4 regions of the Enterobacter sp. UPMP2052 genome follow, and region 1 is predicted to be linked to each of the others. Evidence: predicted binding sites of a transcription regulator. Region 1 holds the regulator's gene; each other region holds the start of a gene.
The links. Region 1 encodes CRP, which controls carbon source genes, mostly activating them, when cyclic AMP is high. Its sites were predicted from a motif close to ATGTGANNNNNNTCACAT; they were not measured.
Positions count from the first base shown of each region.

Region 2: azuC (stress response protein AzuC) is a predicted target of CRP. The motif match lies at 1,007-1,024, and genes of this name have one in related genera.
Region 3: ydfZ (putative selenium delivery protein YdfZ) is a predicted target of CRP. The motif match lies at 1,211-1,228, and genes of this name have one in related genera.
Region 4: focA (formate transporter FocA) is a predicted target of CRP. The motif match lies at 819-836, and genes of this name have one in related genera.

Region 1 covers NZ_JBSKJR010000005.1:167,936-170,138, reverse strand. The annotation lists gene ACWKX3_RS15670 (OsmC family protein) at 1-305, opposite strand, end outside; gene crp (cAMP-activated global transcriptional regulator CRP) at 617-1,249, shown strand; gene ACWKX3_RS15660 (YccS/YhfK family putative transporter) at 1,307-2,203, shown strand, end outside.
Region 2 covers NZ_JBSKJR010000001.1:616,037-618,239, forward strand. The annotation lists gene ACWKX3_RS02780 (MFS transporter) at 1-892, opposite strand, end outside; gene azuC (stress response protein AzuC) at 1,105-1,188, shown strand; gene ACWKX3_RS02790 (DUF2766 family protein) at 1,294-1,545, shown strand; gene ACWKX3_RS02795 (anaerobic C4-dicarboxylate transporter) at 1,627-2,203, opposite strand, start outside.
Region 3 covers NZ_JBSKJR010000001.1:1,285,168-1,287,370, reverse strand. The annotation lists gene ACWKX3_RS05905 (mannitol dehydrogenase family protein) at 1-866, shown strand, start outside; gene ydfZ (putative selenium delivery protein YdfZ) at 910-1,113, opposite strand; gene ACWKX3_RS05895 (universal stress protein) at 1,402-1,833, shown strand; gene ACWKX3_RS05890 (GntR family transcriptional regulator) at 1,868-2,203, opposite strand, start outside.
Region 4 covers NZ_JBSKJR010000001.1:1,749,660-1,751,862, forward strand. The annotation lists gene ycaO (30S ribosomal protein S12 methylthiotransferase accessory factor YcaO) at 1-488, shown strand, start outside; gene focA (formate transporter FocA) at 895-1,752, shown strand; gene pflB (formate C-acetyltransferase) at 1,804-2,203, shown strand, end outside.

The DNA of each region.
Region 1 (2,203 bases):
GACACCGCCGCGTCTTTCAGGTCTTTACCCGTGACAATAAAGTGCAGATTGATATGCGTGAACAGGCGTGGCGCCTCTTCGCGGCGTTCAGACGTGAGCTTCACTTCGCAATCGGTCACGTCGTGACGGCCTTTTTGCAGGATCGACACCACGTCGATAGCGCTGCATCCCCCCGCCGCCATCAGCACCATCTCCATAGGGCTTGGGGCTTTATCGCCGGAGTTACCGTCCATCAAAATTTGGTGGCCTGACGCAGACTCGCCCAGGAACGTCAGCCCTTCTACCCACTTTACACGCGCTTGCATATTCATTAACTCCAACGTTGCATTTTTGGTGACAGAGTACGCGCGCGTTACATTTCACGCAACGGAAGGCGACCTGCATCATGCTGAAGCGAGACACCAGGAGACACGCGTCAAAAGCTATGCTAAAACACTCAGGATGCTACAGTAATACATTGACGTTACACATGTATGCAGAGGACATCAAACTTTACTGGCTGCGAAACGTTACGACAGCCGACTTCCCAGGGTATGGGTAAGAATTCGATTGCAACCCCAGAGTCAGGATGCGATTTATGGCTCTGGTGACAGCTTATAACAGAGGATAACAGCGCATGGTGCTTGGCAAACCGCAAACAGACCCGACTCTCGAATGGTTCTTGTCTCATTGCCACATTCATAAGTACCCATCGAAGAGCACGCTGATTCACCAGGGTGAAAAAGCGGAAACGTTGTATTACATCGTCAAAGGCTCGGTGGCAGTGCTGATCAAAGATGAAGAAGGGAAAGAGATGATCCTTTCTTATCTGAACCAGGGCGATTTCATCGGTGAACTGGGCCTGTTTGAAGAGGGCCAGGAACGTAGCGCCTGGGTTCGTGCGAAAACCGCATGTGAAGTGGCTGAAATTTCTTACAAGAAGTTCCGTCAGCTGATTCAGGTAAACCCTGACATCCTGATGCGTCTCTCTTCCCAGATGGCTCGCCGTCTGCAGGTGACGTCTGAGAAAGTGGGCAACCTTGCCTTCCTCGACGTTACCGGCCGTATCGCGCAGACCCTGCTGAACCTGGCTAAACAGCCGGACGCGATGACCCACCCTGACGGCATGCAAATTAAAATTACCCGCCAGGAAATTGGTCAGATCGTTGGTTGCTCCCGTGAAACAGTGGGCCGTATCCTGAAAATGCTGGAAGACCAGAACTTGATCTCTGCCCACGGTAAAACCATCGTGGTCTACGGAACCCGTTAATTACGGTCAAACGGCGTGCCACCGCAAGGTGACACGCCGTTTTTGTCTCTACTCCCCATGTGGCGCAGGCTGATCTATCACCCGGAAGTTAACTACGCACTGCGGCAAACGCTGGTGTTGTGCCTTCCTGTGGCCGTGGGCCTGATCCTTGGTCATCTCCAGCAGGGTCTGCTGTTTTCCCTTGTGCCTGCCTGCTGCAACATTGCGGGCCTCGACACGCCGCATAAGCGCTTTTTCAAACGCCTGATCGTTGGCGGTTGCCTGTTTGCAGGCTGTAGCCTCGCGGTGCAGCTTCTGCTGGCCCGGGATATTCCGCTGCCGCTCATTCTGACCGTGCTGGCAATGACGCTCGGCGTGACTGCTGAAATCAGCTCGCTGCACGCCCGACTGCTGCCCGCCTCGCTGATTGCCGCCATCTTTACGCTGAGCCTGGCGGGCAATATGCCGGTGTGGGAGCCGCTGCTGATCTACGCCCTCGGCACGCTGTGGTACGGCGTATTCAACTGGTTTTGGTTCTGGCTGTGGCGGGAACAGCCGCTGCGCGAATCCCTGAGCCTGCTCTACGTGCAGCTAGCGGAGTACTGCGAGGCCAAATACACCCTGCTGACCCAGCACACCGATCCGGAAAAATCACTGCCGCCGCTGCTGACGCGACAGCAAAAGGTGGTGGATCTGATTGGCCAGTGTTACCAGCAGTTGCATATGCTTGCCGCCAATAAAAACCATGATTACAAGCGGCTGCTGCGCATCTTCCAGGTAGGGCTGGATCTGCAAGAGCACATCTCGGTCAGCCTGCATCACCCGCAAGAGGTGCAAAAGCTGGTCGAGCGTAGCCACGCCGAAGCGGTGATCCGCTGGAACGCACAGACGGTGTCCGCGCGCCTGCGGGTGCTGGCAGACGACATTCTTTATCACCGCTACCCCACGCGTTTTAACATGGATAAACCCCTCGGC
Region 2 (2,203 bases), on a different contig from region 1:
ACCCCACCTGAAACATCAGCGGCAGCAGAAAGGGAACGGCGCTGATCGAGGCGCGAAACAGCGAGCCGCCGTACATCGTGACGCGAAAAGTGGCAACCTGCATCGCATCGAGTCTTATCATCGGCCACGCGGCGCGGCGGAAATGGCGCAGCGCAACGCCCAGTGCCACTCCGCCCACGATGAACAAACATACCGTCAGTCCCATCCTGACGTGCTCCCCGCCCATCAGTTCCATGGCGTAAACCAGGCTCACCATGGCAACAGTGGTGGCTATAAACCCCGGTGTATCGAACGGACGACGGCTCTCATCCCGCAGATCGGGAATAATTCGCAACGCCAGAAGAATAGCCGCAATGCCTAACGGGACGTTGATGAAGAAAATCCAGCGCCAGTCAGCAAAGTGGGTGATAAACCCGCCCATCGGCGGGCCAATAATCGGGGCAACCAGTGCCGGCCAGGTGAGGGTGGCGATGGCGGCGATCAGCTGGTGTTTTGGCGTGGTGCGCAGTACGGCCAGGCGTCCGACGGGAACCATCAGCGCGCCGCCCATCCCCTGAAGCACCCGCATCGCCACAAACGTGTCAACGGTTGTCGACAGACCGCAAAAAACCGAGGCCAGGGTGAAGATCGCCAGCGCGAGGGCAAAGACCTTGCGCGCACCGAAACGGTCCGCAATCCAGCCGCTGGCGGGGATCAGCACCGCCAGGGTAATAAGGTATGCGCTGATCCCGATATTCAGATCCACGGCCTGCACGCCGAAGCTTTTTGCCATGTCCGGCAGGGCGGTGGCAATGACCGTGCCGTCAAGAAACTCCATAAAGAACGCGCCGGCAACTAAAAGCGCCGCAGGCGATAAGCCTCGGTTCGCTTTCCCGGTAATGTTTTCACTCATCCTGTCCTGCCGTATCAAAAAAAATGATAAAAATTTACTGGAATTTATAGAACCATAACTCACGGATTTACCGATGCTTTTTTAACAATACAGCAGCATTGCGCCCGTTTTTGACTGTGATACGCATCACAAAATCATTGATTTTTGTGATGGTGGTCATATTATAAGCGCAGTGAAAATAACACCTGCATAACACGTTACTGGAGCATCAAATGAAACTGCGTAAAATCCTGAAAAGCATGTGGGCAAACTACTGCAACACCTTCAAAGACGTCCCACCGGGTGCGATGTTCTGATAAAAACCTGCTTCGGCAGGTTTTTTTATGTCTGCTGGCGACGAGAGGGAGATGAAAGGGCGTACGTTTTGCTACTATGGCGGCCTTTAAAAAAGGAGAAACCCCATGTCACAAAACCTGAGCGCCGATCAGGAACTGGTATCTGACGTCGTCGCATGCCAGTTGGTTATCAAACAAATCCTTGATGTGATTGACGTTATCGCGCCGGTAGAAGTGCGCGAGAAGATGTCCACCCAACTGAAAAACATCGATTTCACCAGCCATCCTGCTGCGGCCGATCCGGTCACGCTTCGCGCGATCCAAAAAGCCATCGCGCTGATCGAGTTGCGTTTCACGCCGCAGGGTGAGTCTCACTAAAATAAACCGATGTTTTGAATTTAGAAACCGTTTTCTGCTCAAACGGCGAAGGGCGACGCTGAACGTCGCCCGGAGAAGGATTCAGAAGAACGTTTGTACCAGCAGATAGCTGGCCGCACACGCGCAGCTCACGCCGATAAGTCCAGGCAGAATAAAACTGTGGTTGATGATGAATTTGCCGATGCGAGTCGTTCCTGACCTGTCGAACCCGATGCAGGCCAGATCGCTCGGGTAGGTTGGCAGCACGAAGTAACCATAGGAGGCCGGGAAGAAGGCGATCAGCATTTTCGGATCGATGCCCAGCATCAGCCCCATCGGGGCGACGGCGGTGAGTGCCGCCGCCTGGCTGTTCACCAGCTTCGACACCAGAAACAGGACGATGGCGTAGGTCCACGGATGGCTTTTGACCACCCCCTCCAGCGCCATTTTCAGCTCATCAAGATGCGCCTGAAAGAAGGTGTCGCTCATCCACGCAACGCCAAACACCGAGAAAATGGCGACCATCCCCGCTTTAAAGACCGCACCGTTCGAAATGGCAGAGGCGTTGACCTTGCAGGCTATCAGCATCACCGCCCCGGCAATCAGCATCATCATCTGGATGACGAGGTTCATCGACAGGGCGGTTAATTTGCCTTTTACCTCGAAGGCCGGCCGCAGT
Region 3 (2,203 bases), on a different contig from region 1:
CACGTGCCGTCGACGCTGAACTGGCAGACTGGATCGATGCCAATGTTACCTTCCCGTCAACCATGGTCGACCGTATCGTCCCGGCGGTCACGGCCGAGACGCTGGATAAAATTGAACAATTGACTGGCGTTCGCGATCCGGCTGGGGTGGCCTGCGAGCCGTTCCGTCAGTGGGTGGTGGAAGATAACTTTGTCGCCGGGCGTCCACAGTGGGAAAAGGCCGGCGCTGAGCTGGTATCAGACGTTATTCCTTTTGAAGAGATGAAGCTGCGTATGCTTAACGGCAGCCACTCGTTCCTGGCCTATCTCGGCTATCTGGCGGGTTATCAGCACATTAACGACTGCATGGAAGATGCGAACTACCGCAAAGCCGCTCACGCGCTGATGCTGAAAGAGCAGGCCCCAACGCTGAAAGTGCAGGGTGTGGATTTAGGCCATTACGCCGATCTGCTGATCGCGCGTTACAGCAACCCGGCGCTGCGTCACCGCACGTGGCAAATTGCGATGGACGGCAGTCAGAAACTCCCGCAGCGTATGCTTGATTCCGTGCGCTGGCACCTGGTCCATCAGCAGCCTTTCCCGCTGCTTGCATTGGGCGTGGCGGGCTGGATGCGCTATGTCGGCGGCGTGGACGAGCAGGGTCATGCCATCGAGGTAAGCGATCCGCAGCTGGCGGCGATCCAGTCAGCGGTAAACAGCAGTGCAGAAGGCGAGAGCCGCGTGAAAGCGCTGTTGGGTATCGAGGCGATCTTTGGCAAAGAACTGCCGCAGGAAGCTGTTTTTGTCGATGCGGTAATGAACGCGTACCAGATGCTGCTACAGAAGGGGGCGAAGGCCACGGTGGCGCAATACGCGGCGCAGGGTTAATGCTTCACATGCCGCCGTTCGCGGCGGCATGGCTTTGTGCCTGTTAGTGCATTCCCAGGCGAATCAGTTCAATCGGTTCAAATTTACCGTCACAACCTTCGACTTCCACCGTTTTGCTGCGACGCACCTGTGCAGCATCCAGCCCGGTGCTGTGGATCGCTTTAATAATCCCCGTGCGGCCCGTGCCGTTAATCATTACGCGGCTGCCGGTGGTGATTGCGTTGCGGTTACGGTCATATGTCATCATGGTAATTTCTCCTCTCTAACCTATCCGTTACGGCGCTATTCAGACCGCGCCATTTACGGGCACTATAAATACGCCTCTCTTTAACGATTGTTTTTGTTTTTGATCAAACTCACACTTTTTTCTTTATTACGGCCCGCGTTGACGCTTCTGAACCGCTATTTACAAAACGGACAAATGTTTTCACGAACTGATAGTTTACCCACGTTAACGTTGAGGGTTTGTTTATAGTGCGAATGGCACTCTGGTTACAGGAAATACCCCTTTCATCTGAATTAAGGAGTCAGGCTTATGTACAAAAAGATTTTGATGCCTGTTGATGTGTTTGAAATGGATTTGAGTGACAAAGCGGTGCGTCATGCGGCTAATCTCGCCAAAGCGGAAGGTGCCTCAATCACCCTGGTTAATATCCTGCCTGTCAGCGGCCGCTCGTTACTGCGCGGGTTCAATGCGGATATTAAAAAGTTTGAAGAGTACATGACCACCGAGTCTGATAAAAAGATGACGGCGTTAAAGCGCTTGTTTGATATCGACCCGGAGAAAATTGAGTGCAAAGTGCGCTTTGGCAGCGTGCGCGATGAAATTATTAAAATGAGTAAAGAAGGGGATTATGACGTGATCGTTATCGGTTCGAAAAACCCGAGCATCACAACCCATTTACTCGGCTCCAACGCAGAGTCTATTCTGCGCTACGCCAGCATCCCGGTATTAGTTGTCCGCTAACAACCTCGCCGCAACCGCAAGGGGGCGGCGAATATTACTCTTCGCTGAACCAGTCGCTATTTTCCTGACGAATAAGCTGCACGGATTCACTTATTTCCTGCAGGTGCAGAGTCATCGCATTTTCCACACCCTCCAAATCCCGTTTTTCCAGCGCATTAAAAATATCATGGTGCTGTCGGAGCAGCATTTCCGGCGGCGAAACATGGTCAAGGCTCATGTAACGCACGCGGTCAATGGTGGCTTTGATGTTTTCGATGGTATCCCACGCTAGCTGACAGTCGGCGATTTGCGCCAGCTTCTGATGAAACTCGTCATCCAGCTGGAAAAAGTCATTGAGCTGTTTACGATCAATCGCAATGCGCTGCTGATG
Region 4 (2,203 bases), on a different contig from region 1:
AAGATTATCTGAACCTGATCGCCCAGCTGGACGAAGAAGGTCACGATGACTTTACCCGCGTGCGTGAACTGCTGGGTCTGGCAACCGGAAAAGACAACGGCTGGTATACCCTGCGCATTGGCGAGCTGAAGGCAATGCTGGCGCTGGCGGGCGGCGATCTGGATCAGGCTCTTGCGTGGACGGAATGGACCATGGAATTCAACCAGTCCGTATTCTCTGCCGAGCGCACCAATTACTACCGCTGCCTGCAGACGCTGCTGCTGCTCTCTCAGGAAGAAGACCGCGAGCCGCTGCAATATCTTAATGCCTTCGTGCGTATGTACGGCGCAGAGGCGGTTGAAGCGGCCAGCGCGGCGCTGAGCGGTGAAGAGCCATTCTACGGTTTGCAGGCTGTCGACAGCGATCTTCACGCCTTCCCTGCGCATCAGTCGCTGTTGAAAGCCTATGAGAAGCTGCAGAAAGCCAAAGCGGCGTACTGGTCAAAATAAGCGCATATAACATTATTGGCAGTAGGCGTATTCTGTCGTCTGGGCTATATTACGGGGCAATTTCATTGCCCCGTTTTTTTATTTTATAAGCAATGATGTTTGAATGTAATAATTAAGTTAAATACGGGTAAATATATGAATACTTACCTGGATATTACTGTTACTTATTATGGCAAATACTCCATTTTAATTAACCGTTTCAGAGGGGGTGAACCAAAAAAACTCAACTCTTTTTGTAACTTTTAAAATTTATTTTTATACGGATAATCAAATACTTACTCCGCCTTTGCTGTAAAACCATACACATAGCGGGCCTATAAGCCAGGCGAGATATGATCTATATCAATTTCTCTTCTATAATGCTTTGTTAGTATCTCGTCGCCGACTTAATAAAGAGAGAGTTAGTGTGAAAGCTGACAACCCTTTTGATCTTTTACTCCCTGCTGCGATGGCAAAAGTTGCCGAGGAAGCGGGCGTCTATAAAGCAACGAAGCACCCGATGAAGACGTTCTATCTGGCGATCACGGCCGGTGTGTTCATCTCAATCGCCTTCGTCTTCTACATCACTGCCACTACCGGTACTGCTGCCATGCCTTTCGGCATAGCCAAACTGATTGGCGGTATCTGCTTCTCACTGGGTCTTATCCTCTGCGTCATCTGCGGCGCCGACCTCTTCACCTCGACGGTGCTGATTGTTGTGGCGAAAGCCAGCGGACGAATTACCTGGGGTCAACTGGCAATCAACTGGCTTAACGTATACGTTGGCAACCTGATTGGCTGTCTGCTCTTTGTTCTGTTGATGTGGCTCTCTGGCGAGTACATGACCGCCAACGGCGGCTGGGGCTTGAACGTCCTGCAAACCGCCGACCACAAAATGCATCACACATTTATCGAAGCCGTTGCTCTCGGCATCCTGGCTAACCTGATGGTCTGCCTGGCTGTATGGATGAGCTACTCGGGTCGTAGCCTGATGGACAAAGCCATGATTATGGTTCTGCCGGTTGCGATGTTTGTTGCCAGCGGCTTTGAGCACAGTATCGCGAACATGTTTATGATCCCGATGGGTATCGTAATCCGCAACTTTGCGAGCCCGGAGTTTTGGACTGCAGTTGGTTCAACCCCGGATAGTTTCTCTCACCTGACTATTATGAATTTCATTACTGATAACCTGATCCCAGTCACTATAGGGAACATTATCGGTGGGGGTTTATTAGTTGGGTTGACATACTGGGTCATTTACCTGCGTGGCGGCGACCATCATTAATGGTTTCCTCAGGCAGTAAATAAAAAATCCACTTAAGAAGGTAGGTGTTACATGTCCGAGCTTAATGAAAAGTTAGCCACAGCCTGGGAAGGTTTTACTAAAGGTGACTGGCAGAATGAAGTAAACGTCCGTGACTTCATTCAGAAAAACTATACCCCGTATGAAGGTGACGAATCCTTCCTGGCTGGCGCAACTGACGCGACCACCAAGCTGTGGGACAGCGTAATGGAAGGCGTTAAACTGGAAAACCGCACTCACGCGCCAGTTGATTTTGACACCTCCGTTGCTTCCACCATCACTTCTCACGATGCTGGCTACATCAACAAAGCCCTTGAGAAAATCGTTGGTCTGCAAACTGAAGCGCCACTGAAACGTGCGATTATCCCGTTCGGTGGTATCAAAATGGTTGAAGGTTCCTGCAAAGCGTATAACCGCGAGCTGGATCCAATGC